Regions from separate parts of the Dietzia sp. JS16-p6b genome, predicted to be linked through region 1. Evidence: riboswitches for the same ligand, from Rfam matches in the RefSeq annotation. Region 1 holds a riboswitch; the other holds the start of a gene.
What was found. Region 1 has a riboswitch for cobalamin ahead of cobN (cobaltochelatase subunit CobN). Riboswitches for the same ligand answer to the same signal wherever they lie in the genome.

Region 1 (15,204 bases):
CGATCTCGTGCAGGACCAGCCGGTGACGCGCGGCCAACACCTGTAGAGCGGAAATGCCCGGGACCACCTCCACGTCAAAGTCGAGCCGGCCACGGGCGAGGATCCGGTCGACGATCCGCAGCGTGGAGTCGTAGAAAGCCGGATCACCCCACACCGGCACCGCCACGTCGCCGGGCCGGTCCGCCAACACCCTCTCCCACGCCAGGGAACGGGCCTCGTGCCAGTCCAGGACCACGCCGCGGTACCCGTCCTGTGAGGAGGTCGACGACGACGAGCGGTCTCGTTCCGGATCAGCGACTCCCACCAGCTCGACGCCCGGCGCGTGCCGGGCGAGCAACCGCCGACGGAGGTCGACCAGCGGGTCGCCCGGACCCTTCACGGCAGCGAGCGCATACTCGGACGCGCGCAGGGCGGCGACCGCCTCCATCGTGATCTGATCGAGTCCGCCCGAGCCGATGCCGACGACCCGCAGCCGCCGCCGCGGCCGATCCCCCGTCTCCCCGATCGGCGTCTCCCCGATCGGCGCGCGAGTGCTGCACGCGCGCGCGAAATTTCCTGTGCGGGTGCAGCACTCGCGCGCGTCTGGGCTGGGCGCGTCGGGGCTGGGCGCGTCGGGGCTGGGCGGGACTGGGCTGGGCGCGTCTGGGCTGGGCGCGTCGCCGGAGGGGCCGTCAGTCGCCATGCGACTCCTCGAGGTCGCCTTCGACGTCCAGGTAGACCTGCCGCATCCGGTCCATGATCTCGGCGTCCGGCTGGGCCCACAGTCCGCGGTCGGCGGCCTCCGAGAGTCGCTCGACCATCCCGCGCAGCGCCCAGGGGTTGGAGCGCCGGAGGAACTCCTGGTTGGTCTGGTCCAGCACGTACTCCCGGGCCAGCGTGTCGTACATCCAGTCGTGCACGACCCCGGCGGTGGCGTCGAACCCGAAGAGGTAGTCGACCGTCGCCGCGAGCTCGAAGGCCCCCTTGTACCCGTGCCGCTGCATGGCCGCGATCCACCGGGGGTTGACCACGCGGGCGCGGAACACCCGGACCGTCTCCTCCGCCAGCGACCGCGTCCGGATGGCGTCCGGGGTGGTGGAGTCCCCCACATAGGCGCGGGGTTCGGCGCCGGTGAGCGCGCGCACGGTCGCGATCATCCCCCCGTGGTACTGGAAGTAGTCGTCCGAGTCGGCGATGTCGTGCTCGCGGGTGTCGATGTTCTTGGCGGCCACCGCGATGCGCCGGTAGTTGGTGCGCATGTCGTCCGCGGCCGGCACGCCGTCCAGATCGCGGCCGTAGGCGAAGCCGCCCCAGCGGGTGTAGACCTCGGCCAGGTCGCGGTCGTCCCGCCAGTTTCCGGCCTCGATCGTCTGCAGGATCCCGGCGCCGTACGACCCCGGCGCCGAGCCGAAGATGCGGGTGGTCGCCCGCCGGTGGTCCGAGTGCTCCGCCAGGTCAGCCCGGGTGTGGGCGGCGACGTGGTTCGACTCCGCGGGCTCGTCGAGGTCGGCCACCATCCGGACGGCGTCGTCGAGCATCGTGATGACGTGCGGGAACGCGTCCCGGAAGAAGCCCGAGATGCGCACCGTCACGTCAATGCGCGGCCGCCCGAGCTCCGCGGTCGGGACCACCTCCAGACCGTTCACCCGTCGGGAGGCCTCGTCCCACTCGGGCCGCACCCCGAGCAGCGCCAGGACCTCGGCCACGTCGTCGCCGGAAGTCCGCATGGCCGAGGTGCCCCAGATGGACAGTCCCACCGAGCTCGGGTACTCGCCGGTCTCCGCCACGTGGCGGTCCAGCAGGGAGTCGGCCATCGCCCGGCCGGTCTCCCAGGCGAGCCGGGACGGGACGGCGCGGGGGTCGACCGTGTAGAAGTTGCGACCGGTCGGCAACACGTTGACCAGGCCGCGCAGGGGCGACCCCGACGGGCCGGCGGGCACGAACCCGCCGCCGAGGGCGTGCATCACCGCGTCCAGCTCGTCCACCGTGGCGGCCAGGCGCGGCACCACCTCGCGAGCGGCGAACTCCAGGACGCGGCCGACCTCGTCGTCGTCCCCCTGACCGGCATCGGACAGCACCTCCGGCACCGCCGCGGGGTCCCAGCCCCGCGCGTCCATGGCCTCGACCAGCGCCCGGGCCCGGGCCTCCACAAGGTCGACCTCCTGGGTCGGGGCGTCCTCGACCAGGCCGAGGGCGCGACGCAGACCGGGAACGGCACCGAATTCGCCGCCCCACACCTGCGAGGCCCGCAGGATGGCGAGCACCAGGTTCACCCGCGCCTCGCCGTCCGGCGCCTGACCCAGCACGTGCAGCCCGTCGCGGATCTGGACGTCCTTGATCTCGCACAGCCACCCGTCGACGTGGAGCAGGAAGTCGTCGAACTCCTCGTCACCGGGCTGCTGCTCCAGTCCCAGGTCCTCGTGCATGTGCGCGGACCGCATGAGGGTCCAGATCTGCGCGCGGATCGCCGGCAGCTTGGCCGGGTCCATGGACGCGATGTTGCCGTACTCGTCCAGCAGCTGCTCGAGGCGGGCGATGTCGCCGTAGGCCTCGGCGCGTGCCATGGGCGGCACCAGGTGATCGACGATCGTGGCGTGGGCGCGGCGTTTGGCCTGCGCGCCCTCGCCGGGGTCGTTGACGAGGAACGGGTAGATCAGCGGCAGGTCGGCGATCGCCGCGTCGGTCGCGCACGCCGCCGACAGCGCGGCGTTCTTGCCCGGCAGCCATTCCAGCGACCCGTGCTTGCCGATGTGGACCAGCGCATGGGCGCCGAACCCCTTGGCGAGCCACCGGTAGGCGGCCAGATAGTGGTGGGAGGGCGCCAGCTCGGGGTCGTGGTAGATCGCCACCGGGTTCTCGCCGAAGCCGCGGGGCGGCTGGATCAACAGGACGACGTTGCCGGCCGAGATCGTGGCCAGGACGATCTCGCCGGCGTCGTTGACGAACAACCGACCGGGGGCCTGCCCCCAGGCGTCCACCATCTCCGCGCGCAGCGACTCGGGCAGATCCGCCGTCCACGTGAGGTAGTCGTCGGGGGAGATCCGCACGTGACTGTCGGTGAGCTGGGCGTTGGTCAGCCACTCCTCGTCCTGTCCGCCCGCGGCGATCAGGGCGTGGATCAGGGCGTCACCGGCGGCCGTGTCGTCGGCGTAGGTGCCCTCCGAGCCACTGTCGGCGACGTCGAGGAACCTGGCGACAGGCCCGTCCTCCGGACCCAGGTCGTAGCCCTCGTCGCGCATCCGGCGCAGCAGCCGGATGGTCGAGACCGGGGTGTCCAGGCCGACCGCGTTGCCGATCCGGGAGTGCTTGGTCGGGTAGGCCGAGAGCACCAGGGCGATCCGGCGGTCGGCCGCGGGGACGTGGCGCAGTCGCGCGTGTGACACCGCGATCCCCGCGACGCGCGCGCAGCGCTCGGGGTCGGCGACGTACCGGGGCAATCCGTCGGCGTCGATCTCCTTGAACGAGAACGGCGCGGTGATGATGCGGCCGTCGAACTCGGGGATCGCGATCTGGTTGGCCGAGTCCAGCGGGTTGACGCCGTCGTCGGAGGCCTCCCAGTCCTCCCGACTCCACGTGAGGCACAGCCCCTGGAGCACGGGGATGTCGAGGACGGCGATCCGTTCGACGTCCCACGTCTCGTCCTCGCCGCCCGCGCTCACCGCCCCGGGCGTGGTCCCGCCGGCCGCCAGCACCGTGACGATCAGCGCGTCGAGCGTCCCGAGCGCGTCGAACAACTCGTCGGGCGCCGAGCGCAGGGAACCGGCGAACACGGGCACGCCCACGGCCTGCCCGGTGGCGTCGATCGCGTCGGCCAGCGCGTGCGCGAATCCGGAGTTCCCGCTCACCTCGTGGGCGCGGTAGTAGAGCACTCCGACGCGGGGGAGGCCCCGCGACTGGTCCACCCCGGGGCCGCCCCGCGACTGGTCCACCCCGGGGCCGCCCCGCGACTGGTCGATTCCGCTCGCGTTCTCCCAGGTCGCGTGTCGGGATTCGCCACGTTTGTGACCACTCGCCGGGGAATCGCCACCCGGCCGCGGCGGCATCCCCCACACGGGGACACTCTCCGGGGGTTCGAACCCGGTGCCGGTGAGCAGCACGGTGTCCGAGAGGAAGGCGTGGAGCTGGGCGAGGTTCCGCTCCCCACCCTCGGCGAGATAGCGGTGCGCCTCGGCCGCGATGCCGATCGGCACCGTGGACAACTCCATCAGGTCGGCATCCGGGGCCTGCTCGCCGCCGAGGACCACCACCGGTCCGCCGGTGGCCATCACGGCCTCGAAGCCGGGCTCCCAGGACCTGCGCGACCCGAGGATCCGGACGACGATGAGGTCGGTGCCGGAGAGCAGGCCGGGCAGGTCCGTCTCCACGTCGATCCGGGACGGGTTGCCGAGCGTCCAGTCGGCCCGGGAGGCGCGAGCGGAGAGCAGGTCCGTGTCGGAGGTGGACAGCAGGGCGATACGGGGTGCCTGTGGTGCGGCGCCATCGGACGGTGCCGTGTTGTCAGATGGTGCCGTGGCCTCAGTACCCGTGGCCTCAGTAGATGGTGCCGTGGCGTCCTCAGGGGACGCCGAACGCCGGTCATGGCGCATGTTCTTCTCCAAACCCTCGTGGAACATGACGCCGTGGCCGGTCTCCTGGCTTTCGCATCGACGCCGTGCGACCGACCTTCCCGGGCCGTGGCCCAGTGGTCTCCGCCCCGCGTGGGACGGACGAGGGTCGCTCGACTCCGCGACTACAGTGGCGAGGGCCGCGCCGGCTTTCCCTCCGGCTTCCCGAGCACCACGGCACCGGCGAGCCTATCCGGCCCGGTCCCCCTGCGGGTGCCCGGCCGTCGGCTCCCCACTCCACGCGGCTGGCCCCCGGGTGCCACACTGTGGCCCGTGAGCGATTCCGGACCGACCCGCCGCACCCGCACCGACATGTGCCCCGGCGTGCATCGCCCGTGGCCCGCCGAGGACGGGGCCCTGGTCCGACTGCGCATCCCGGGCGGCCGGGTGTCACCGGAGTCCCTCGCCGCGCTACGCCGGGTCGCCCAGAGTTACGGAGACGGCGACGTCCACGTGACGACCCGCGCGAACCTACAGCTGCGGGCCCTGCCGATGGGCCGGGACGGCCACCTCGTCGACGAGGTCGTGGCGGCCATCGCCGCGACCGGGCTGCTCCCCGCCCCGGCGCACGAACTCGTCCGCAACGTGCTCGTCTCCCCGCTCACCGGTCTGGTCGGGGGCAGGGCCGATCTGCGCCCGGTGACCGACCGACTCGACGCCGGGCTCCGGGCCGATGCCGGTCTGGCGGGACTCTCGGGCCGGTTCCTGTTCGTCCTCGACGACGGCCGCGGCGACCTCGTCGACCGCCCCGCGGACCTGGGGTTGGCGGCCCTCGACGCCGACGTCGTGCAACTGCGGGTGGCCGAGGACTGGGCGGCCGTCGTGCCCGTCGACGAGGCGGCCGACCGCCTGCTCGGACTCGCCCGCGACTTCGCCGACGCCCGCGGATCCGGCCGCGAGGCGCCCTGGCACGTGCGTGAACTCCCGGTGCCGCTCACCGCCGCCCACCCGGGGGACGAGCGACTCCCCGCCCCCGCGCCCGCGTTGCCGTACGGCCCCGTCCCCGGAGCGCCGGGACGGATCGAGCACATCGGGGCGCCGGGCGGGGTCCTCACGGGCGCGCTGATCGATCGCCTCACCGGCGAGGACGTCCTCGAGCTCATCGTCACCCCGTGGCGCGGCGTCCTCACCGTGCGCACGTAGACTCGCCGCTGTCCCACGGCGAGGAACCCGGTGCGAGTCCGGGGCGGTTCCGCCACTGTGAGGCCCGGTCGCCGGGCCGCCAAGCCAGATACTGGCCGCGGGATCGACGCGCCCTCACCGCGCGCCGCCTGAAGACTTCTGACCGGGGCGAGAACCCCGAGGAGGACCCATGCCTGCTGTCCCCAGGCCGACACGCCGGTACGACTACGTCGACGACGGGCCCGCGATCTACGTCGACTCGTTCGCCACCATCCGTCGCGAGACCGATCTGTCGCGCGTCCCGGACGATGCTGAGCGGCTCGCCGTCCGGATGGTGCACGGTACCGGTCAGATCGACCTCGTCGACGACCTGCGGGTCCATCCGGCACTGGTGCGGGCCGCGCGATCGGCGCTCGAGGGCGGGGCGCCGATCCTCTGCGACGCCCACATGGTCGCCTCCGGGATCACCCGGTCACGGCTCCCCCGGAACAACGACGTGGTGTGCCTGCTGTCCGATCCCCGCGTGCCCGAACTGGCCCGACAGATGGGCACCACCCGGTCCGCCGCCGCCCTCTCCCTGTGGGGCGAGCGGCTCGACGGCGCCGTGGTGGCGATCGGCAACGCCCCCACCGCCCTGTTCCATCTACTGGAGATGCTGCTGGACGGCGCCCCCCGCCCCGCCGCGATCGTCGGGTGTCCGGTGGGGTTCATCGGCGCCGCGGAGTCCAAGACCGCGCTGGCCAGCCTGGCCGACGACCACGGGATCGACATCCCGTTCGTCACCGTGCACGGGCGACGCGGCGGGTCCGCGATGACGGTCTCCGCGGTCAACGCCCTCGCCCAGGTGGCCGAGTGAGCGGCGGGCCGGCGGACGGGCCGGTCGCAGCGGGGCGCCTGTACGGGATCGGCGTGGGCCCGGGCGACCCCGAGTTGATGACCCTCAAGGCCGCGAGGTTGATCGGCAGCGCCGACGTCGTGGCCTATCACGCCGGTCGGGGCAAGGAGTCCAACGCGCGGCGGATCGCGGCGGGCCTCATCCCCGCCGACGCGGTGGAGGAGGTGCTGGAGTACCCGGTGACCACCGGTCTGACCGACCACCCCGGCGGGTACGCGGGGGCGATCGCGGACTTCTACGACCGGGCAGCTCACCGCCTGGCGGAGCATCTCGCGGCCGGCCGGGACGTGGTCCTGCTCGCCGAGGGGGACCCGCTGTTCTACGGCTCGTTCATGTACATGCACGACAAACTCGCGGGCCGGTTCGTCACCGAGATCGTCCCGGGCATCCCGGCGTTCGCCGCCGCGACCGCCGCCGCGGCCACTCCCCTCGTCCGGCAGACGGACGTGCTCACCGTGCTGCCCGGGACCCTCCCGGAGCCCGAGCTGGCCCGCCGCCTCGCCGACACCGACGGGGCGATCATCATGAAACTCGGCCGGAACTTCCCGGCGGTGCGCCGAGCCCTGGAGGCCGCAGGGCGGCTCGACGGGGCCGTGTACGTCGAACGCGCCTCGACCGACGCCGAGGTGCACCACCCCGTGCGTGACGTCGACCCGACGACAGTGCCGTACTTCTCGCTCATCGTGGTCCCCGGAGACTCCCAGCAGGTGGACCCGTTCGGGCGACGCCCCTCGCCCCTGGGCGACGGCCCCGCGCGCGCCACCGCCCCGGACGGCGAGCTGCACGTCGTCGGACTGGGGCCCGGCCCGGACCACTGGCTCACCGCCGAGGCCCGGCGGGTCCTGGCCGAGGTCGACCACGTGGTCGGGTACGCGCCCTACGTCGACCGAGTGCCCCAGCGCGCGGGCCTGACCCGGCACTGCTCGGGCAACACGGTCGAGGTGGACCGGGCCAGACTCGCGCTGGACCTCGCCCGCTCCGGCCAACGCGTGGCGGTGGTCTCCGGGGGCGACGCGGGCGTGTTCGGCATGGCCGCGGCGGTCTTCGAGGCCGCCGAGGACCCTCTGTACTCCCGGATCGACGTGCGGGTCGCGCCCGGGGTGTCCGCCGTCCAGGCGGTCGCCGCACGGGCCGGGGCCCCCATCGGCGCGGACTTCGCGGTGATGAGCCTGTCCGACCGGCTCAAGCCCTGGGAGGTCATCTCGCGGCGTCTCGACGCGATCGCCGCGGCGGACCTGGTCCTGGCGGTGTACAACCCCGCCTCGCGCTCGCGCACCCACCAGGTCGCCGACGCCCGCGACGTCCTCCTCCGGCATCGCGACCCGGCCACCCCGGTGATCGTGGGACGCGACGTGGGCCGGGAGGGCGAATCGCTGACGATCACCACTCTCGCCGAGCTCGACTGCGGCTCGGTGGACATGAGGTGCCTGCTCATCGTGGGCGCCTCCGGGACACGCGTCACCGAGTCGGGGCGCGTGTGGAGTCCGCGGTTCGTGCGGCCGTGAGCGGGACTCCCGACCGTGATGCGCTGTGGCGGATCCTCGCCACCCGTCGCGATCACCGGCATTTCGATCCCACCCCGGTCCCCCGCGAGACCATCGAGCGCCTCCTCGAGGTCTTCGCCGTGGCCCCGAGCGTCGGGCTGAGTCAGCCCTGGCACGTCACAGTGGTCCGCGACCGTGCCGTGCGCGAGGCCGTCCACGAGGGATTCCGCACCGTGCGCCGCGCCGAGTCCGAGCGCTTCGACGGTCCGCGACGGGAACTCTACGACTCGCTGCGTCTCGAGGGCATCCTCCAGGCTCCGGTCGGCCTGGTCGTCAGCCACCGGCCGCCCGCCGGGCCGGTCCTGGGCACCACGAGCGTCCCGGCGGCCACCGAGTACAGCGTGGTGGCCGCGATCACGCTGCTGTGGCTGGCCGTGACGGCCGAGGGCCTGGGCATGGGCTGGGTGAGCCTGGTCGAGCCGGACCATCTCTCTTCCAGCGTGCCCGTGCCCGACGGGGCCCGGCCCCTGGCGTACCTCTGTCTGGGACATCCCGCCCTCGAGCTGGACGAACCGTTGTTGCAGACCGTGGGGTGGGGACGCAGGTCGCCGCTGTCGGTGGACTGGGTGTAGATCCGGCTCAGGAACCGTCGAACGCCTCCCTCAGCGCTTCGCACTGCGCTCGGAAGAAGTCCTTGCTGACCCCGGCGCGGGTGACGACCAGGTCGAAACCGTGGAAGGCCCCCGGCACCGGGACGAATTCGCAGCGCACTCCGGCGCGCCCGAGGCGGTCTGCGTAGGCCTTGTCCTCGTCGAAGAACAGATCCACCGTGCCGACGCCGATCCATGCCGGCGCGACACCCACCAATTCGGTGTGGCGGGCCGGACTCGCCGTGGACGGGTCGGCCCCGCCCAGGTAGCTCGTCCAGCCGAACCGATTCGACCGAGCGTCCCACAGTCGGTGTCGTGGGTCCGGGGTGTCGGTGCGGTCGTCCAGCATCGGGTACACGAGCAGTTGCAGTACCGGGTCGACGGGGCCGTCATCTCTCGCCCGGATCGCCAGTGCGGCTGCGAGGCCACCGCCGGCGCTCGCGCCGCCGATGGCTGTCCGGCGGGCGTCGATGCCGGGTTGGGAGGCCAGCCAGACGAGCGCCGCGTGACAGTCGTCGAGCGCCGCCGGGAAGGGGAACTGCGGCGCCAACCGATAGTCGACCGAGACGACGGTCGCACCGGTTCTCCGAGCAAAGGCCCGGCAGAGTGCGTCATCCTGCGCCGCAGAACCGACGAGGTATCCACCGCCGTGGATCCACACCAGGCCTGGCGAGGGCGTCGAGGACTCACCGGAGGGGCGGAAGACCCGCACGGTCGCACCCGACTCGAGTTCATGCGTCTCCGTTCCCCGCAGTCCGGGCAGCAGTGTCCCGAGCTTCTGTATCGCCGGCAGTGTCCGCGGTCCCACCAATCGCGGGGGCAGCACCATTGACGCGAGTCGGAGATCGGGGTGGTACTGGCGGCGATCGCGGATGCGGCCGAGGAACGGGATGCGCATGGTCATCCTCCGTAACGGATGAATCCCCGTGGGGTGGTGGAACTCGAATCGGCTGGATGTCCGCTCAGGGCGAACTGACCAGCCGCGCCGACCCGTCCGAGACGAGCAGCGCCTGGTCGTCGTTGACCAGGGTCAGCGGGTAGCTGTCCCCATAGGTCTCCTCGATCTGCGCGATGAGCTCGGGCGGGTAGGGCGGGAGAGCGCCGTCCGCGTGGGGGATCACCACGGTGTCGACCAGTCCGAGTCCGCTGCGGTCGGCGAGGTCGGGGGCGGCGGAGGGGTCGTCCATGAGGCTGACCGGCTCGATGCCGGGTCCGGCGACGACCGATCCGGCGCTCGAGCCGATGTAGGGCAGCCCCGCCCGCACCCGCTCGACCACGGCCTCATCCGCGCCGTGTCGGCGCAGCGCCGCCAGGAGCACGAAGGTGTTGCCGCCGGCGACGTACAGGGCGTCGAGCCCGTCGAGCAGGGCGGCGAACTCACGCGGGTCGTCGATATCGGCGGCGGTGAGGTCGGTCAGGACGTACCCCAGGTCCGCCAACTGCGCGCGTTCCGCGGCCACGAACCCGGCCCCCGCGTACGGGCTGGCGGCGTCGTTCAGATATCCGATGCGCACCACGGGTGCGGGACGGTTCACGTGCTCGGCGAGGAAGTCGGGGACGGCGCCCACGCCGAGGGACAGCAGGAGCAGGTTCATGGCGCCACTCTACGAGCTGATCGCGGGCGCTTCGCGGTGTGTCGCCGGCGCCGGGACGACCGGCACGCGCCCAGCGGTGATCACCCAATTTCTCATCCTTTGACGCCTACGTAACAGCGCGGCAACGCACCACCGTTTGACTACTTCCGATCAAATGATCGATTTGAAGGAGTCCTATGGAACCCGCCCCGCGCCCGGCCCCCGCGGCCTACCGGCGCCACCTGTTCCACTCCCGCGACTCCGTCCCCGACCAGTGCTCGGACGTCGTCTGGATCCAGGGTGACCAGTACTTCTGCGACGCGCGGTTCTCCACCGACGCCGCAGGCGCGACGCACTTCCGCATGGGGTTCGCCGGAGAACTCGAGTGCACGGACCCGGCCACCGGCGAGTTCGAATGGGTCCACGCCATCGCCGCCGGGGAGGCCTTCGGCTCCGCCGACATCGGGCAACTCTTCGACGTGCCGGGGTGGGGCCTGCTGGAGGTGGGCCGGCAACTCGACTACGTCGAACTCTGGCAGCGCTGCGCCGACGAGCCCGGCCCGGTGTGGGAGGCCCGAGGGGTCGACGACCAGGGAACCGAGGCCGTGGTCGTCTGCGTAGGCGACCGCTTCGGCCTCGCGCTCGGCGCCGACTCCGCCGGGAACCGGCCGGCATCGGTGCACATCGGGTCACGGACCGACCGGGGCTGGAGCGCCCGGTACTCGTCGTGGTCGGTCCCCGAGCCTCCCCGGTTCTTCCTCTCCCCCGAGTCGGACGGCCGCTTCGCACTCTCCTGGCAGACCGGCGAGCACGGCAGCACGTCCACGTTCTTCGACCCGATCCACGACGCCGGACCGATACCCCCAGCCCGACCGTCCCACCCGCCCCGACCAGCCCACCCAGGAGCCGACAATGCCTGACCTCCACCGTCCCACCACCGACTTCGAGTCGATCCCGATCATCGATGTGTCCACGCTCGCCGATCCCGGTGGCCCCTCTCAGGAGTGCGTCGACCGGCTCGGCGAGGCGGCCCGAGGCGTCGGGTTCCTCCTCATCGTCAACCACGGCGTGGCCGACGAGACCTTCGCAGCCATGCACGAGGCCTCGCAACGGTTCTTCGCCCAACCCGACGCCGTCAAGCAGCAGGTGTACATCGGCAACTCCACCAATCACCGCGGGTACGTCCCGATCGGGGAGGAGGTCTTCGCCGGCGCGACCCCCGACCTCAAGGAGGCCTTCGACCTGTCCATCGATCTGCCGGCGGACCATCCGGAGTACGTGGCCGGCAATCCGCTGCTCGGGCCGAACCAGTGGCCCGATCTGCCGGGGTTCCGTGAGGCGGTGACGACCTACTACGACGAGGTGTTCACCCTCGGGTCGCGGCTCCTCGCGGCGTTCGCCCGGTACCTCGACCTCGATCCCGACACCTTCCTCGGGTCGGTGACCCAGCCGCCCTCGCAGCTTCGTCTCATCCACTACCCGCACAACCCTGACGCCCATGACCGTCCCGGGATCGGAGCGCACACCGACTACGAGGCGTTGACCCTGCTGAGGCCCACCGCTCCCGGGCTGGAGGTGATGAACGGCCGGGGAGAGTGGATCGAGGTCCCGTTCCGCGAGGACGCCATCGTCGTGAACATCGGGGACCTGCTGGAGGTGTGGACCAACGGCGCCTTCGTCGCCACCTCGCACCGGGTCCGGAAGGTCTCGCGGGAACGGTATTCCTACCCGTTGTTCTTCACGGTCGACTACGACACGGTGGTCGCTCCCCTGACGTTCCCCGGGTCCAATGACTCCGTGTACGAGCCGATGCACTCCGGCGAGCACCTGTTCGCCCAGACCGCGCAGAGCTTCGCCTACCTGAGGAGGCGGATCGCGGACGGTGAGGTCGCACTGCCGGAGGGCGCGCGTCCCCTGTACTCGCTCGGTCGCGAGACCGCCCTGGTGGGTGAGACCCGATGATCAGTCTCGCCATCGGCGGCACCGTCGCCCTGCTCGTCGTCCTGGGTCTGTTGTCGTCGAAGAGGGTGCGGGGAGAGAACCGCAACTTCGCCGTCGCCGGCCGCACGCTGACCGTGCCGCTCGTCGCCGTCCTGCTGATGTCCCAGGTGATCGACTCCAACGCGACCGTCGGAGCGGCGGATCTCGCGGGCGGTTTCGGATTCTGGGCCGGAGCCGCGATGCCCCTGGGGATCGCCGTGTCGTTCCTGTTGATGGGGCTCTTCGTGGCCGAGAAGGTCCGGGAGCGCGAGCTGTACTCCCTGCCCGGTTACTTCCGGCAGACGTTCGGCCGCACCGGCGAGATACTGTCGGCCGTCCTGACGGTCTCCAGCTTCGGCATCCTCATGGCGGGCAACCTCGTCGCCCTGGGACACATGATGGACCACTTCGTCGGGGTGCCCTACTGGGCCGCGATCGTGTTCGTCACCGTCGCGATCCTCGCCTACACGATGGTCGGCGGGATGTTCGCGTCCGTGTACACGGGACTGTTCCTCATGGTGGTGATGGGGGTCGGGTTCGTCGGGCTGACGCTGTGGATGTTCCTCGGCCCCGGGTACACCGCTGCCGAGGGGTTGGGCATCTCGGATCTCGAACAGCTGACCGCCCCTGCGGCGGGCGCGGCGATCAACTGGGCGACGCTCTTCGCGCTGGGCTTCGGCAACCTGGTGGCCATCGACGTCTTCCAACGCGTGTCCTCGGCCAGGTCCGCCCGGGGCGCCAGGGCGGCCAGCCTGATCGCCGCAGTCGGGACCGTGGTCCTGTGTGTCCCGCTGGCCGCGGTCGCCGTGGCCGGGGCGGGACTGCTCGGGGACAGCGGCTCCGAGTCGCCGATCCTCTTCCAACTCCTCACCGGGCCGGTACCCACCCCGATCGCGATGCTGGTCATCTCGGCCCTGCTGGCCGCCTCCCTCACCACGGTCAGCGGCATCCTCCTCGCGACCTCGTCCATCGTCGTGGGCACCATCCTCGACACCAGGAATCTGCGGTTGAGCGTGCTCCAGGCCTCCCGGTGGGCGATGGTCCCCGTCGCGGCCATCGGCATCGTCGTCGCACTCCGGGTCAACCACACCGGGATCCTCCTCACGCTGACCTTCGACCTGCTGTGCGCGAGTCTCGTGGTGCCGTTCCTGCTCTCCCTGTGGACCCGCCTGGTCAGCACGAGGGCGCTGATCATCTCCGCCGCGCTGGGACTGGGCGTGCGGCTCGGGTTCTTCGTCTTCACCCCGACCATCTACGGGGTGGACAACACCCTGCTGTACTTCCCGAACGAGGTGATCACCACCAGCGTCGACGGCTGGACGACGTTCCTCGCCGCAGCCGTGTCCTTCGTGGTCTACGTGGCGGTGGCCGCCACCGACACACGGCCCGACCCCCGGAAGGCCACGGCGACACCCTCCGTCGACGAGCCGGAACCGGACCGGGACGTCGAGGTTCCCGCGAGGGCCTAGCCGTCAGTACACCCAGCGGGCGGCGTCAGTCGACAGACCCCGGGCCCGGGGGATCGAGAGCAGCGAGAATCTCGGTTCCCCGGGCCCGGGTCTCGTCGGTGAGGAGGTCCGGGACCCGCGCCAGCGTCAGTGCGGCATCGGCGACCCGGGCCGGGGTGTCGTCCGGAATCGGTGACCGCGTCCGGCGCCGGTAGGTGATGACGTTCTCCACCAGTCCGACGACCATCGCCACGTCGACGTCAGTGGCGCGTTCCCCCGTCGTGCGCTCGAGCAGCACCCGGTAGGCCTCGTGCAGCGAGTCCCGGACCTCGTGGAACTCGCTGAAATGGTCGCCGTCGAGAGCCGGTTCGAAGTACAGCACACCCAGGTTCTGCGGATCCTCGTGCAGCAGCCGCGCATCGGCGTACGCCAGGGCCCACAACAGCACGTGTCCCGGGGCGTCGCTCTCGAGCAACCGGTCGGCGATCCGGTGGGACGGGATCACGGTGCCGAGCACCAGCCGGAGCAGGATCTCGTCCTTGGAGCTGAACCAGTGGTAGACGCTGGCCTGCTGCAGGCCCGCGCCCTCGGCGATGGCCCGGGTGCTGGTACGGCCGAATCCCTTGGTGACGAACAGTTCGCCCGCGGCGTGCAGGATGTCCTGCTCGCTGCCGAGTCCGGTCGGCGACCCGGGGTTGCGGCGCGGCCGTCCACGAGTCCTCGTCACCCGGCAGAGGCTACCAACGCCCCGTCCGGTCGCAGTCAGCCTGTGACCACCTGCCGACGCCTGGACCCCACCAGACCCGCGGTCACGGGCGCGCCGGTCATCACCAGGACCAGCAGGAACGGCGCCGGGCGAACTCCTCCACCGGGACCGCGGCGAGATGGTGCACCGGCGAGAGCGACCGGGGCCACCCGGGGAAGTCCAGCAGGTCGGCGAAGTCGGCCACAGGAACATCAGCGCGACCACCGCCCAGCCGACCCCCGTCGGCGACCGAGGGCCCGGCGCCCGGTCCGGTCAGAGGATTCCGACCAGCTCTCGGAGGGCGTGCCGGGCACTCGCCCCGTCGATAGGCGCCGGGGTGGCCGTCAGCTGCGCGGCAAGCCCGTCAAGCGCCGCATGGAGTGCCGTCACCCTCGCCTCGAGGGCAGGATCCTCCAGTTCGGGAATCGTCGCGGTCGAGTCGACTACGTCGTGCACATCCATCGTGTCCGCCTCGACGATCGGAACCGCCCTGTCGTTGAGATGCCCGACCACCCGACGACACTGATGTCGGACGCCCGCCCACCCGGCTTCCCGCCACCGGTCCAGTCCGGCCGGGTGCGTCGCGGAGTGGGCGACGGCCGACCAGAGGAACCACTCCACGCGGCGACGCTCGTCCAGCGGCAGCAGTTCTTCGAGCAGCGCACACGCGGCGTCCCGCCCTTCCGCGGCGGTGGTGGCGTCGCCCAGTGCGCGGATCAGGGG
Region 2 (15,204 bases), 980 kb from region 1:
CGTCGACGCATCCGGATCCTGTGGTGGTGCTATTTCGCCTTCGCGATGATGACCGCGGTCATCATCATCTACTACGTCGCGGAAGCCCGGGACAGCTTCGCCAACATCGAACAGGGTTTCTGGGGCTTCGCCCTGAAGTTCGTCTTCATGAACATCCCCTGGATGGTGGCCCCCGTCGTCTCAATGCTGTTCATCCCCAAGATGATGGCAGTGCTGTACCAGCGCGTGTACACGGGATGGAGCCGCTTCCCGCAGCCGACCTCGTCGGACCCCGGGGCCCGCCAACCCAGTGCAGACGTCCATTGACATGGCCGGATTCGACGAATTGCCACACACCAGGGTCGGTGACCCCGGAGCGTGACACCCATATCCCGGAGGAGGTCCGGGCCCCAGAGCCCGGCGACTCGTGATCGTGCGGTGACGGAAGGCACCTCCCGCTCGACACGGTGCCGGCGTCTTTCCCATCGACGGTGGCCGCGACCTCAGCGGCCGGGCGGGACCTCAGAAGTACTGGGCGCCGCCGTCGATACTGATGTGCTCGGCGGTGATGAACTTCGACTCGTCCGAGGCGCTCGATGGCCGGCCCGGGGTGCCCCGGCCGAAGCGATGGCGGCACTTCTCGCGTCGTGGTCATAGCCGACAGAGTGGCGCAGGAAATGCCACGTGGTCGAGGCCCTGACCGAGATCCGAGACACCCGCGCACGCCGAGGTCCGTGGTCCGTCTCATCCCCGGCCCCCTGCCGGGAGAAAGCCGAGACAGTCGCACGAATCTGTCTCACACTGAGATATGGCTACTGATTGGTTGCTCGACGACTCACGGGACCGGGCTGCACGTGACCGCCTCATAGCGGTTGCCGCGGAACTCATCGCGGAGGCGGGGATCGACAGGTTCGACGTCACGGAACTCGCGCGGCGCGCGCACTGCTCGAGGGCGACGGTGTATCGACATGTCGGCGGACGCACTGTGATCATCGAGGAGGTCCTCCGCCGCGCCTCCGGCTCCATCGTTGCTGCTGTGGAGGACCACGTCAGAGGCCTCACGGGGCGCCGCCGTGCCATCACCGCGTTGACCGTGGCTCTGGCTGCCGCTCGCCACGACCGAATCGCCTCGCAGTTCCTGCCCGCTGTCGGCAGAAGCGCAGAGTTTCACGCACTGTTGGAGTCGACCACGGTGATCACGACGACCATTGACCTGATCGGCCTCGGCTCCCCCGACAGCGGACGCGCACAGTTGGCGGTCCGGGTCTTCCTCACACTCCTGCTGTGGCCACCCGGTTCTGGCGAAGAGCGCCAGATCGACCTCCTCGCGGACCTCGTCTCGGGAACGGCCCCGGAGCGGGCTGACGCGGCCGTGACCGGGTGATCCGCGCTCGTCGGCCCACCGGGAGCCGAAGGTGACCTCCTCTCCATCAGATGGTCACAGTCCCGCCCTCGACATCTGATCACCGACCACGCGATGGTCGAACCCGTAGGTTACCTCACAGGCCAGCGGGTGGGGGGACGGCACGTGGAGGAGCAATGGGAGTCCGTCTATGCGACAGACGGCGACAAGCGGGTCATCCGGTTCTTTCCCGACTACGGCCGTGAGCACCCGCTGTGGGAGAGCGGGACCGACAAGTACGCGATGGATCCGGAGGATTATGGGCTCTCGGAGTCACTCTCCCGCAGGTTGGCTGGGTGGATGAGGCACTGGGAGTCCAACGTGATCCCCGAGACGGGGTGGAAGTCCGCCGAGGCGGCTGCAGAATCCGAACGCGTCGGGGATGCGCTGGTCGCCGACCTACGTATCGAAGTGTCCGGTGTCGCCGAGGTGCGCGACGAACGTAGGTCAACGGCCGCCTCCCCCGGCTCGTCAGATGCGCGCGAGTCCACAGCGCATCGCAGCTCCCCGGATCACACACTCTCGATGTTCGTCCCGAGCGCGATCTTCATGGAGGGGACACTGCCGCCATTGGCCGTGGGAGAGGTCATCAGCGTGACTCTGCTGTTCGAGACGGACGTCCCTCCCTCGGCTGTGGGAGTCGATACCTTCCACGTCACCGTGCACCCCGTCCACGGGATGTCCCCGGGCCTGGACCGCGAGGGTTATCTGACATGGCCGATCTCGGTCGCCGGTGACGGCTGGACCGCACGGTGGCTCCACCACGCACCGTTCTCCGGGCGCGTTCGACTGGACGGCCGTCTCTGCCCGGACCTCGTCAGAGCTCTGCCCGGGCATCCCGACACGACGACGGGCAGGGTTCGGCGCCTGCAGCTGGTCGAGCAAGAGTACGAGAACACTGGCAGTGGACAGCAACCCGTCCCCGGCACCGAGCGGGTGAGCGACCCGGACCGCCAGCCCGATCACTATTGGCCCGACTGGCGAGTCCCGCCCGGCAGCCAGACCTTCCACCCCACCGGAGTCCTCGTGGACCTCGATCTCGATGACGTCCCTGAGCCTGCCACCCGTTTTGACGCCGGAGCGATCTCCGTCAGCGGGAACGACGTGTGGGTGGTGGACAAGTCCGACCCGGTTCTGCTCCACATCGACACCGCATCCACGCCGCCACTCGTCACCGAGTACCTCCTGCCGCTGGTGATCGAGCCGCCCGCCGCCATGTGGACTCGCGCAGTCCATGCCGACCGCGAGGGGTGTTGGATCACCGCTGGAGACGAGATCGTCCGCTGCGATCACAACGACCGGGCCGGAGTGACACTGCGGCGTGTATCTACCGACGGCGGGGACGACACCGTCCTCGTCGACGACCGCCTTTTCGTCCTGACCTACCCGGGATTGACCACCCAGGTGACCGAGCGATATGGCGCGCTTCGAGGCGGCGGCCCGGACAGCTTCCGGGTCCGCGAGGTGGTCGACGACGAACTCGTACCCGTCCACGACGAGACCACCATCGCACGGGCCCGGGCCAGCAGTCGGAGAGCCGATATCGTGACCACCCCGGACGGCGCCACCTGGACCGCGGCCGGTCGCGTCACGGTCACACCGGACGGCGCGGCGAGTCACACCATCGACCTCCACCTACGATCTCCGGGCCGAGTGCGCTGGATTCGCCCCGACGCACGCTCCGGCCAGGGAGTCGACGAAATCGCCGTCGGCTCCTCGACGCCGCGTCCGGGAACAACCCGGTAATCGGCCCGGACACGTGGGCCGTCTCGACACGTCCCCACCCACTCCTGCCGCCCCTGCTGCGATCTGCCGGTTCAGAGCCAGTCGTTGCCCCCGAGTCCGAGCTCGGACACGTCCAGCCCGGGGGTCAGGCCCGTGTGGGGTACGAGCCCGTGCTTCTCCAGGACTGCGCGGATCGTCTCGGCCGCGTCGACGTTGAGGGGGCTCGACACCCACATGCCGTAGGGGAGGTTGACGAAGCGGTTCTCGCGTACGGCTTTGAGACCACGGCTGGCGGGGTGAGCCTTGAGCGCGGCGATCTTGTCCTCCACGGTCTGCTCGCCGTACTCGACGAACGCGATCACATCCGGATCCTCGGCAGCGAGGCGTTCCCAGCTGATGCTGGTCCAGGTGTCGGCGACGTCCTCGGTGGCATTTCGCGCCCCCGCCGCGTCGATGATCCCCTGTGGACCGCCGAACGAGCCGGACGACAGGATGGTGTCACTCGTGCTGTCGACCAGGAACACCGTCGGTGCGTCCTGCGGGGCGGGAAGGGCGCGAAGAGCGTCCACCCGCTCGGCCACCTCGTCCGCGGCTGCTGCGCCCGCGTCGGCGTTCCCGGTGATGATGCCGATGTTGCGGAGGTCGGTGTCGAGCGCGTCCCACGGGTCCATGGTCCCGCGCTGGGCTTCGCCCTCGGTCTGGCGGCACGCCTCCGTGAGCTGATAGACCCCGATATCGTGTCCGGCGAGGATCTCCGGGGTCAGTCCTCGTGACTCGGAGAACCCGTAGTTCCACCCGGCGAAGACGACGTCGGGTTGCGCCGCGACCACGTTCTCCAGGGTCGGACCCTGTTCGGTGACCTCGTTGAGTCCGTCGATCTGGTCGCCGTACGCCAACCGCAGCAGGTCCTCGTCCTTGGACGCCGCGGCCACCGCGGTGATCTGGTCGCGGGCACCGGCGGCCAGCGCGATCGAGATGATGCCCGGGTCATACGCGAACAGTTCGTCCACCGTCTCGGGGTAGGTGACCTCTTCCCCGCAGTTGACCACGGTGACCTCGCCCCCGGGACCGCCGCCGCCGGGTGCGGCGGCGTCGGAACCGCAGGCGGAGAGGAGCGCCAGCGTCACCGCCAGGACGGGTCCTGCGGTGATGATCGGACGTGTCATGGGTAGGTCCTGCCTTCTGTAGTGGTGGCGACCGCGTCTCCGAGGAGGAGGTGGGGTCGGCCGGTGCGGGGGTGGGCGACGATGTAGCCGTGGACGCCGAAGACCTCGTCGAGGAGCTCGGCGGTGAATGTCTCGACGGGCGGCCCGTACGCGACGATGCCGCCGTCATCGACGACGGCGACCGCATCGAAGTACCGCAGGACCAGGTCGAGGTCGTGGATGGCGGCCACGACGGTGGAACGCAGCGTCTCGAGCGCGTCCATCAATCGCAGCCGCCAGGCGGCGTCGAGGTGGTTGGTGGGTTCGTCGAGCATGAGCATCGGGGTGCGCTGGGCCAGAGTCCGCGCGAGCACCACCCGGTGGCGTTCACCGCCGGAGAGTCTCGTACAGGACTGGTCGCCACGCCCGGCCAGGCCCACCGTCCGCAGCGCCTGCTCGACGATGTCCTGCTCGCCTTCCTCCCCCAACGCCCATGGCGTGCGATGCGGAGTCCGTCCGAGGGCCACGGCCTCCGACAGGGTGAGTTCAGCCGAGGGCGCCTCCTCCTGACCCTGGACCGCGATCAGCCGTGCCCGCTGCCGGGACCGCATCCTGTGCACGTCGACCCCGTCCACGGTCACCGAACCCGAGACCGGGGCGTCCAGACCCGCCAGCACCCTGAGCAGTGTCGATTTTCCCGCGCCGTTCGGACCGACCAGCGCGAGCCGCGATCCGGACGGCACCTCGAGATGAACGCCGGAGACGACGATCCGCCTGCCCCTCGCACAGGACAAGTCGTCCGCGACCAGGCGCACGGCGCCCGCCCCCGTCACGAGGCGCTCCCGAACGTGTAGGCGCGGCGTCCCATGAGCAGCAGGAAGATCGGCGCACCGATGATCCCTGTGACGATTCCGAGCGGCATCTCCTGGGGGGCGGCGATCACCCGGGATACCACGTCCACCCACACCAGGAAGAGTGCTCCCCCCGCCGCGGCGACGGGCAGCATCGCGCGATGCGTGGCACCCACGACGAGGCGGGCGGCGTGGGGGATGATCAAACCCACGAATCCGACGCCCCCGGCCACGGCCACGAGAACCCCCACCAGCAGGCCCTGCGCGACGAACAGCCCGATCCGGAGCGCGCGCACCGGCACCCCGAGCGAGGCCGCCGTGTCGGACCCGGTCGCGTACGCGTCGAGCCACGAGTGCAGGAGCAGCCCGCTCACCAGAGCCACCGCGACGACTCCCGCCGCGAGGGGCACCGTGGACCACGTCGCCCCGGCGACGCTGCCGAGCATCCAGTGCATGACCGTCTCGGCCGCCCGCGAGTCTGTGGCCACGAAGACCATGAACGACGACACCGCGGTGAACGCCGCCGACAACACGACTCCGGCGAGAATCAGCCGCAGCGCGGTGAGCCCACCCGTGGCGCTCGCGACCGCATAGACGAGCACGGTCGCTCCCAACGCGCCGAGCAACGCCCCCCCGGACAGCGCCCACACGCCGAGACCGCCGAAGACGCCGAGCGTGATCACCGCGGTGGCACCCACCGCGGCCCCCGCCGATACCCCGAGGAGGTACGGGTCGGCCAGGGGATTGCGTACGAGGGTCTGCATCGCAGCTCCGGCGAGCGCGAGACCCGCACCCACCACCGCGGCGAGCACCGACCGGGGAAGCCGCAGGTCGAGGATGATGATGGAGTGCGCACGCTCGGCCTCGCCGCCGGTGATCGCCGCCCATACCGTCCGCCACACGTCGCCGACCGGGATGTGCTCGGCACCGAAGGCGACCGAGCTGACCACGCTGATGGCCGTCAGGGCGGTGAGCACGATCGCCAGTGGGACAGGCGGGAGCCTGCGGGCGGTACGGAACGAGGCCGAGCCCGCGTCGGTGACAGGCCGCGACCGACGGCTCGGACGAACGCCCACCCCGAGGCCCGTCATCGGGTGCTCTTCCCTGGGACGCCTCCACGGTCCCGCCGCAACCGTTGCTCTTGCCGGTGCCGTTGCCGCGAACGCCGCTGCGCCTCGGGGACCCGGGGACACGAGTCACACTCGGACCTCTGCGCTCCCAACCGGATGAGACAGCACGAATGCCGGTCGTGCACCAACGCGGGCGTGCCACCCAAGCGGATCATCGTCACCAGCGGTCGATCGGAGAACGCGCCGGTGACGACGTCGGCGTCCGTCTCGACCGCGCGTCGCCGTGGACCCCCCACGGTCCGGTACGCGGCCCCGAATGCGCCAGCGCACGAGGCCGCGATTCCCCCGAGAGCGGCCCTGCGTGTGACGGTGCCGGCGTCCACGCACGCATCCACCAGGGGATCGACGTGACTCCGGATGCTGTCGACCAGTGCGCCGGGGTCCTGCTCGCGACCGAGAACCGGAGTGTCGGGCAGCGACACCTGGAGTGTCGCGCCGGCGCGGTCGATCAGTGCCCACCAGCGGTCATGGCCCGGATGCAGGAGTGTCCCGTCCGCACACCACGCCGCCACCATGAGGCCGAGAGCCCGGCCGGCGTAGTGCTGGAGCGAGCACAGTAGCCCGGGCGCCGCGTGCGGGGTCCCCAGACTGTGGGAGTATCGCCGACCGAGCTCCTGCCATGTCGCGGGTTCGCAGAGCTCGGTGACGCTCCGCCAGTCCGGGTCGCCGGGGTCGGGTCGAGATCGATGAGGGACGGGCGATGCCTCGAGCGCCCGCTCGGCCAGGGCGCTGATCCCCATGCCGACGGGCCCATACGTGGAGTACACGGGTGGCCTTGTCTCTTCGGAACCTGTGCGCGAGGTTCGCTCGGATGTCGCGGAACCGACAGGTATTCGGACTCGGGATCAGCCCTCCCCGACGCCTTCCCGGAACGAATTCCAGTGGCATCCTGTCGGTTCGGTACCCCACACCGCTGCGCGCCAGTCCCGGAATCTCACCGGGTTCCCTGGCATCCGATCGTCCCCGTCAAGGGAAGCCGGATGCGGTCGGTTCCACTGTGGACGATAACAGACGGGCTGGTCAGGACGCCCGGAGGCCGCGCGATCACGGGTCTGGGGTCGAGCGGCCCGGGTGCTGCCGTGGGGTGCTGCCCTGCGCGCGGGGCTCCCCACGGACTTGACCCCCGGCAGTCGCACCGGAGCTCACTGGTGGTGAAGGGCGACCTGATCCTGATCGAGCGGCAGTTGATCCACCGGCGGGGCGTCACCGAAGTCCGGCTGGGTGATCAGGACGAACAGCGCCAGGGCCACCACGTACACCGCGAAGACCCGGAAATGCCCGCGATAGAGCAGCCGTAGCACCAACCACAGCGCTCCCGCACCGACGACGGCGGCCACCACGAATCCCAGCACGTAGTCCTGCCACCCGAGCGAGAGCCCGCCGTCGAAGGCGGCGGGATCGAGCAGGCTCAGCGACTGCACGCCGGTGGCGGCGAGGATGGTGGGTATGGCGACGAAGAAGCTGAACTGCGCTGCCAGTGGCCGGTGCATACCCAGAGCCAGCGCCGCGGCGATGGTCAGCCCAGACCGGCTCAGGCCGGGAAAGAGCGCCGCCGCCTGGGCGACACCGATCACCACGGCGACCAGCACCGTCATCTGGGTGGCCCCGCGCCAGGTCGTCTTGACCGAGTCCGACCACCAGAGCACGACGCCGGTGATCAGCAGCATCAGCGCCACAGCCCACGGCGTGACGAAGACGTCGGTGCCGTAGGCGCGGATGACCAGCCCCAGGACCCCGGTGATCGCCGTGGTCAGCAGGCCCAGCAGCGCGAGCCGCAGATGGATCAGGTGACGCAGCGTGCGCCTGCGACGCCACAGCCCCAGTTCGCGCCAGATGCCGTTGAGCAGGCGCGTGAGCGGTCGCCACATCACCACGACGACGGAGACCATCGTGCCGAGGTGCACCACCAGGTTGTAGAGGATCATCTCCGGGGTGTCCGGCGCGGGCAGAGGCGACCCTTCGGCCGCCAGCCATTGCTGCGCCAGCACCAGGTGGCTGGACGAGCTCACCGGGATGAACATGAAGAGTCCCTGGATCGCTCCCAGGAGGACCGATTCCCACAGACTCATCGAGCGTGATGCTCCGCCGTCGTTCCGACCGACCGGGCCCCGGCGGACGCATTGTCGGCAGTAAGCGGAGAATCAGGCATACCTCACACCGTAACCACCTCGGTGGTCGGGCCCGCGGGCACGTGCCGGATGGCCCTCAGGCGGCGTCGAGGTACAGGTAGTCCTCCCAGTACGGGCCGATCTCGCGCAGTTGGGACACGAGCCGCCACGTCCGGCCCCTCGGTGCCACCAGCGGAACCCGGAGCTCCCATCCCAGCTCGGAGAGGAGCTTGTCCGCTTTGCGGTGGTTGCAGGGCGCGCAGGAGGCCACACAGTTCTCCCATTCGTGTGCGCCCCCGCGGCTGCGCGGGATCACGTGGTCGATGGTGGTCGCGCGCGCGTTGCAATACCCGCACCGGTGGGAGTCGCGGTGCATCAGGGCGGCCCGCGTCATGGGCACCTGCGCACGGTACGGGATGCGGACGTACTCGCGGAGCATGATCACCGAGGGCACGCGGACGGCCGTGTCGACCGATCGGACCAGGATCTCGTCCGGGTGGTCATGGACCACCACCGCTTTGCCGCCGAGCAGCATCACCACGGCGCGACGAGCGGGAAGGGCTGTGAGGGCCTCGTAACCGGCATTGAGCAGGAGGACCCGCGGCGCGGCGGTCAGCGGGACGTGCGGGTCGGGGACGCGTTCGAGTCGAACGGGGGCTCGTGACCCCGGTTGTCGGTACTCCGAATTCTCGCGCACGGCTGTGCCCATGGTCGGTCTCCACTCATCTGCCCGTGCCCAGTCCACCATCAGCGACCGGGTCCGTAGTGAACCTCGCCTGCAACGATGATGCACCCTCGATGAACACTTCGTGTGCTATCGCCGCGCACAGGTCAGCCGCCTCGCCCGCGTCGCCCCCGGCGACCGGGGCCGACGGGTGGTGGGATCGGTCCCCCTGGCGGATCCCACGGGCATGATGGGGGGCATGAGCGGCACTACCTTCTACGACGAGATCGGCGGCGCGGAGACCTTCCGGGCGCTGGTCCACGAGTTCTACCTGCGGGTCGCGGACGACCCGGTGCTGCGGCCGCTGTATCCGGAGGAGGACCTGGGTCCGGCCGAGGACCGCATGCGGATGTTCCTGGAGCAGTACTGGGGCGGCCCCACCACCTACTCCGAGCAGCGCGGCCACCCCCGACTCCGGATGCGCCACAACCCGTTCCGTGTCGACCGGGCGGCGCATGACGCCTGGCTCACCCACATGCTCGCCGCGGTGGACACGATCGACCGCGAGACCCTGGACGACGAGCACCGGGCGGCGATGGTCGAGTACTTCACCCGCGCCGCCGCCATGATGGTCAACACCCCGGAGGGCATGTGACGTCGCCGGCCCACTCCACGCGGCCCTGGGAGGACATGGTCCTCTACCAGATCTACCCGCGCTCCTTCGCCGACGCCGACGGGGACGGCTACGGCGACCTACAGGGGGTGATCGACCACGTCGGCTACCTGGAACTGCTGGGAGTGGACGGGGTGTGGCTGTCCCCCATCATGAGGTCCCCCGGCGCCGACCACGGTTATGACGTCTCGGACCCGCGGGACGTCGACCCCCTGTTCGGTGACGTCGAGACGCTGCGGCGACTGGTGGAGGCGCTGCACGCCGCGCAGATGGTCCTGATCATGGACCTGGTGCCCAATCACACGAGCGTCGAACACGCGTGGTTCGCGGCGGCGGTGGGGGCCGGCCCGGGCAGTCCGGAACGCGAGCGCTACTTCTTCCGCGACGGCCTCGGTGACGACGGCTCCAGGCCGCCCAACAACTGGCCCTCGGTGTTCGGTGGGCCGGCCTGGACGCGCATCACCGAACCGGACGGGACGCCCGGGCAGTGGTACCTGCACCTCTTCGCGCCCGAGCAGCCGGACCTGGACTGGTCGCACCCCGACGTGGGCGACGACCTCGAGCAGACCCTGCGCTTCTGGCTCGACCTGGGGGTCGACGGGTTCCGGATCGACGTGGCGCACGGTCTGGCCAAACCGGACGACCTGGCCGACCTGCCTGACGACGTGGAGATCGCCCAACTCGTCGTCGACGAGCGCGACGCGCGATGGGACCGGCCCGGCGTCCACGATGTCCACCGGCGGATCCGTGCGGTCGTCGACGAGTACCCGGGCGCGGCGACCTTCGGAGAGGTGTGGGTGGGCCCGGCCGACCGGTTCGCCCGGTACCTGCGCCCCGACGAGCTACATTTCGCGTTCCACTTCCCGCTCACCGGCGCGCCCTTCGAGGCCGGCGCGGTGCGCGAGGCCATCGAGGCGACGCTCGAGGCCTCCCGGATCGCCGACTCCGCCCCCACCTGGGCGTTGTCCAACCACGACGTCGTGCGCGAGGTGACCCGATACGGCAACGGCGCCCTCGGCATCGCCCGGGCCCGGGCGATGCTGCTGGTGGAACTGGCCCTGCCGGGGATCTCCTTCATCTACGAGGGGTCCGAACTGGGGCTGCCGAGCGACTTCTCGATCCCCCACGACCGGTTGACCGACCCCACCTGGGAACGCAGCGGTCACGCGGAGATGGGGCGGGACCACTGCCGCGTCCCCCTGCCGTGGGAGGGCACCCGGCCTCCCTACGGTTTCTCGACCGCCGATCGGACCTGGCTCCCCATGCCGGGCGACTGGGGCCCACTGACAGTGGAGGCCCAGCTCGAGGACCCGGACTCCACCCTGTCGTTGTATCGGGCCGCCATCGAGACCCGGCGGACCTTGCGGGGCCCGAGCACAGCGGCGGTCGAGTGGTACGGCGCGCCGTCCGGGTGCCTGGCGTTCCGCCGCGACGACGGGGTGGTGTGTGCGCTCAACGCCTCGGAGCGATCGGTACCGCTCCCCGAGGGCGAGGTCATCCTCGCCTCCGGACCCCTCGACTCGCACACCCGGGCAGGTGAGATCCTGCCGCCGGACACCGCGGTGTGGCTACGACCCCGCTAGTGGACGAGAACCGGGACGGAAACCGGCTCGGTCACGCCCCGCCGACTCGCAACCGCGGCAGGATCACGTCGCGGACCGTGTCCGGGTTGCGCTCCACCACCACCCAGCGACGGCCCAGGTCGCGGGCCGCCACGGCGGTGGTCCCGGAGCCGGCGAACAGGTCCACCACCAGGTCGTCCGCCTCGGACGCCAGCTCCACGATCCGCCGCATCAGCGCCTCGGGCTTGGGGGTACGGAAACCGTCGACCCCCGCGCTGCGCAGTTCCGCGCGCGCTGTGTCGGTGGACCCGACCTCCTGGGACAGCCAGACGGTCCTGAGCTTCTTGATGCGGCCCGCCTCGTGCCGGTCGCGCTGGTACACGTCGACCCGTGGCCCGGCCCGGCCCCGCACCGTCCGACACACCAGCTCGTCGCCGCGCTCCCCCGCCCGCTCGCGCGACCAGCGCCAGACGGCCGGGCTGAGATCTCCGAACACCGGGAGGATCTCGGTGAGCCCGGGCGCGGGGTCCACGGAGACCTCGCCGGTCTCCGGGTCGCCGTAGAGCGGGTAGGTCATGGTGGGCGTCGTGCGCGGGTTGAATCTCTTGTTGGTGTTGCGCAGGGGTAGCAACCGGTAGGCGACCCCGTCCTCGGCGGTGTGCGGGAAGTCGGAGGGGTCCACCGCCGAGGCCACCCCGCCGGACAGGCGGACGCGTTCGGGGTCCCGCGCGTACACCATGAGTCGGTCGTGGGAGCCGGCGAAGAACCTGTCGAGCTGACGCCCCTTGGGGTTGCTCTCCACGGTGAGGTCGGCGATGAAGGCGTCCGGGCCGAACACCTCGTCGAGCACGCAGCGGACGCGGTGGGCCTCGGCGTCGTCGAGGTGTACCCACACGGTGCCGGTGTCCGCGAGGAGCTCGCGGGACACCACCAGTCGGCGCTCGATGTATCCCAGCCAGCGATGGCGGGGCATGTTGTCGTGGTACCCGTCGAAGCTGCCGCCGCGGTTGTAGGGCGGGTCGAGATACACCAGCTGCGCCGCGCGTGTGGCCTGCAGACCGAGACCGTCCAGCACGTCACCGACCTCGGCGATCCTGCCCCCGTCACCGCAGAGGACGACCCCGGTGACCTGTCCGCCGGCATCAGGGAACGCCTCGGCGAGCTCGGGCACCGGCCCGTGTTCTCCCGGGATCTCGGGCTCGCCCCTCCCGGGCCACGAGACCGAGAACCCCGGGGGCGTCATCGCGGTTCGAGGGTCAGTGCGTCGGTCCTGCGGTAGGCCGTGCCGTAGCGGGCATCCAGGCGTAGCCACGCGCCGCGTTCACTCACCCTCACCGGTTCGCCCTCCGGTGCGCGGCCGGCCCGCTCGGGGACGAAGCCGCACATCACCATGGAGAACACCGTCCGCATGTCCACCGCCACGGGGCTGTCGGTGTCCGCGCGGACGGTGAGCACGTCCTGGTCCAGCAAGGAGGGCGGCAGACCGGCCGGCCCCGCGCTCTCCCGGGCCGCATCGCGCCCGGACTCGGCGAGATCGAGCAGCACCTGCGCGGGGATCGCCTCGACCATCTGGAACCCGTCGGTGGGCGGGAGCAGCCCCTGCCACGAGGAGGTGAGGGGCATCCCGGGATCGACGCGTCCCTCGGCGTCGCCGCGCGGCAGGAGATCGAACTCGGTGAGCAGGTGGTCGGCTCCACACACCACGTCGCCCCGCGGGCAGTGCCCACCGACCGCGCGGACCACCAGGGCGCCGAAGGGCGTCCGGGACCACACGCGCATCCTGCCGTCGTCACCGCTGGTCAACCGCACCACCGCCGCCTCGTCGAGCCGCAGCAGTCGGCGCAGGAGGGTCCGCAGGTCGTCCCTGTCGGCGGGGTCGGGGACCGCGATCGCCTCGCCCCCTCCACCGCCGCGCACCGGCATGGTCACGCCGGATCTCCGTGACGGAACTGCATCAGATGCTCCCGCTCGTCCCGGGTGAACCGGCGCGGCCGCTGGGTGGCGAGGTCGAACGCCGCGATCGTGGACGTGCACTCCACCGCCGGGGGCGCCGAGTCCGGGGTGGCGCGCCCGCGGACCTCGTGACGGGCGACGAACATGGCCGCGCCGACCTTCTCGCACCACATGCGGACCCGGATCGGGCCGTCAGCGCGGGTGACCTGACCGCGGTATCTCACGGCGAGCTCGGTCATCACGGCGCCGGCGGTGAGCGTCGCGGTGGGGATGCCCTCCTCGAAGAGCCACGGGATCCGGGCCTCTTCGAGGAGCGTGATCATCCGCGCGTGGTTGACGTGATGGTAGAGGTCCTGGTCCGACCAGCGGACGGGCAGCGCCGCGGTGAACACGCGGCGTCCCGGCTCACCCGAGATTCCGAGGGGTCCCCCGGCCTCGTAGACGAGCTGTTCGGTCACTCCGAGGGCCTCTCGTCGGTGATCGCCGCCCGCTGGTGCGCTGCCTCGAGGACGTGTCGCACCCCTGTCGGTATCTCCACGGCCGTAGAGGTCGACGCGTCGTAGGCGACCATCACCACGCGCAGCGCGCAGCAGATCTCCCCCGCGGCGTCGAAGATCGTCTGCCGGATCTGGTACGAGGTGGTCCCGACGTGTTCGACCTCGATCTCGACGTCCACAGACGTCGAGTCCCGCAGGACCGGGCGGAGGTGGTCGATCTCGACCCGGCGGACGACCTGCGGCAGGTTGCCCAGACCGAACGGGCCGAACCTGCTGCGGACGAACAGGATCCGGGCCTCCTGTGCGTACTCGATGTACTTGACGTTGTTGACGTGCCCGAACTGGTCGAAGTCCGCCCACCGCACCTGCAGGGTGCAACGGAACGTCCCCCGGTCCGGGGTCTGATCACCGGGACTCATCTCGCCTCCTCGCTCCCGCCGAGTAACGCCGCGCGCTCCTCGGGACTGATCTCGAGTGTCGTGGTCTCGTCCGGCGCCGTCACCACCAGGACGGTGTCGACGACCGCACACGGTTCCGGGCCCGTGGAGTCCGAACCGATCGAGGTCCTCATGGTGAAGGACGTGCGCCCGACCCGCAGGACCTCCACGTCGACCCAGACGCTCGTGGCGCCGTACCCGATGACGCGGCGGAAGTCGATCTCCATCCACCGTGCCAGCGCGATCGGCACCCGCGACCCGGGCACGCCGAACCTGTCCCGGAACCACATCAGTCTGGCGTCCTGGGAGAACTCCTGGAACCGCACATTGTTGACGTGTTGTCCCACGAAGTCCGCGATGCGAAGCGGGATGTGGACCCGGTGGACCTCGCCGGGGGTCCGCGTCTCGGGCGCGGCGTGCGATCCCATCTGCGTCAGTCCCGGGTGAGCTTGCGGTGGGTGACCCGGTGCGGGCGGGCGGCGTCCGGGCCGAGGCGATCGACTTTGTTCTGCTCGTAGCCCTCGAAGTTGCCCTCGAACCAATACCACTGCCCCTCTGCGACGTTCCCCTCCCACGCGAGGATGTGGGTACAGGTGCGGTCGAGGAACCAGCGGTCGTGCGAGATCACCACGGCGCAGCCGGGGAAGTCCTCGAGGGCGTTCTCGAGGCTGCCCAGGGTCTCGGTGTCCAGGTCGTTGGTCGGCTCGTCCAGCAGGATCAGGTTGCCGCCGACCTTGAGGGTCAGGGCCAGGTTCAATCGGTTGCGCTCACCGCCCGAGAGCACGCCGGCCTTCTTCTGCTGGTCCGGGCCCTTGAAGCCGAAGGCGCTCACGTAAGCGCGCGAGGGCATCTCGTTCTGCCCGACCTCGATGAAGTCGTTGCCCTCCGACACGACCTCCCACACGGACTTCTCGGGGTCGATGTTCGCGCGGGACTGGTCGACGTAACTCAGCTTGACCGTGTCTCCCACCCGGACGGAACCGGCGTCCGGCTCCTCGAGTCCGACGATCGTCTTGAACAGGGTGGTCTTACCCACGCCGTTGGGGCCGATCACGCCGACGATGCCGTTACGCGGCAG

Region 2: it holds a riboswitch for cobalamin, as region 1 does, so the genes downstream of both, CT688_RS05385 (hypothetical protein) here and cobN (cobaltochelatase subunit CobN) in region 1, are expected to answer to the same signal.

What each region holds. Positions count from the first base shown of each region.
Region 1 covers NZ_CP024869.1:204,834-220,037, reverse strand. The annotation lists gene cobF (precorrin-6A synthase (deacetylating)) at 1-505, opposite strand, end outside; gene cobN (cobaltochelatase subunit CobN) at 672-4,592, opposite strand; cobalamin riboswitch at 4,583-4,775, opposite strand; gene CT688_RS01010 (nitrite reductase) at 4,857-5,726, shown strand; cobalamin riboswitch at 5,749-5,818, shown strand; gene CT688_RS01005 (precorrin-8X methylmutase) at 5,896-6,561, shown strand; gene CT688_RS01000 (precorrin-2 C(20)-methyltransferase) at 6,639-8,105, shown strand; gene bluB (5,6-dimethylbenzimidazole synthase) at 8,102-8,716, shown strand; gene CT688_RS00990 (alpha/beta hydrolase) at 8,724-9,632, opposite strand; gene CT688_RS00985 (Type 1 glutamine amidotransferase-like domain-containing protein) at 9,697-10,329, opposite strand; gene CT688_RS00980 (hypothetical protein) at 10,506-11,228, shown strand; gene CT688_RS00975 (isopenicillin N synthase family oxygenase) at 11,221-12,270, shown strand; gene CT688_RS00970 (sodium:solute symporter) at 12,267-13,757, shown strand; gene CT688_RS00965 (TetR/AcrR family transcriptional regulator) at 13,783-14,463, opposite strand; gene CT688_RS17910 (hypothetical protein) at 14,564-14,686, opposite strand; gene CT688_RS00960 (TetR/AcrR family transcriptional regulator) at 14,755-15,204, opposite strand, start outside.
Region 2 covers NZ_CP024869.1:1,181,443-1,196,646, reverse strand. The annotation lists gene CT688_RS05415 (Emopamil-binding protein) at 1-306, shown strand, start outside; gene CT688_RS05410 (TetR/AcrR family transcriptional regulator) at 788-1,363, shown strand; gene CT688_RS05405 (hypothetical protein) at 1,457-3,127, shown strand; gene CT688_RS05400 (ABC transporter substrate-binding protein) at 3,199-4,272, opposite strand; gene CT688_RS05395 (ABC transporter ATP-binding protein) at 4,269-5,084, opposite strand; gene CT688_RS05390 (iron ABC transporter permease) at 5,081-6,193, opposite strand; gene CT688_RS05385 (hypothetical protein) at 6,190-6,999, opposite strand; cobalamin riboswitch at 7,039-7,228, opposite strand; gene CT688_RS05380 (undecaprenyl-diphosphate phosphatase) at 7,375-8,301, opposite strand; gene CT688_RS05375 (HNH endonuclease) at 8,438-9,049, opposite strand; gene CT688_RS05370 (globin) at 9,264-9,659, shown strand; gene CT688_RS05365 (alpha-amylase family glycosyl hydrolase) at 9,695-11,260, shown strand; gene CT688_RS05360 (site-specific DNA-methyltransferase) at 11,292-12,482, opposite strand; gene CT688_RS05355 (hypothetical protein) at 12,479-13,162, opposite strand; gene CT688_RS05350 (thioesterase family protein) at 13,165-13,650, opposite strand; gene CT688_RS05345 (thioesterase family protein) at 13,647-14,108, opposite strand; gene CT688_RS05340 (thioesterase family protein) at 14,105-14,554, opposite strand; gene ettA (energy-dependent translational throttle protein EttA) at 14,560-15,204, opposite strand, start outside.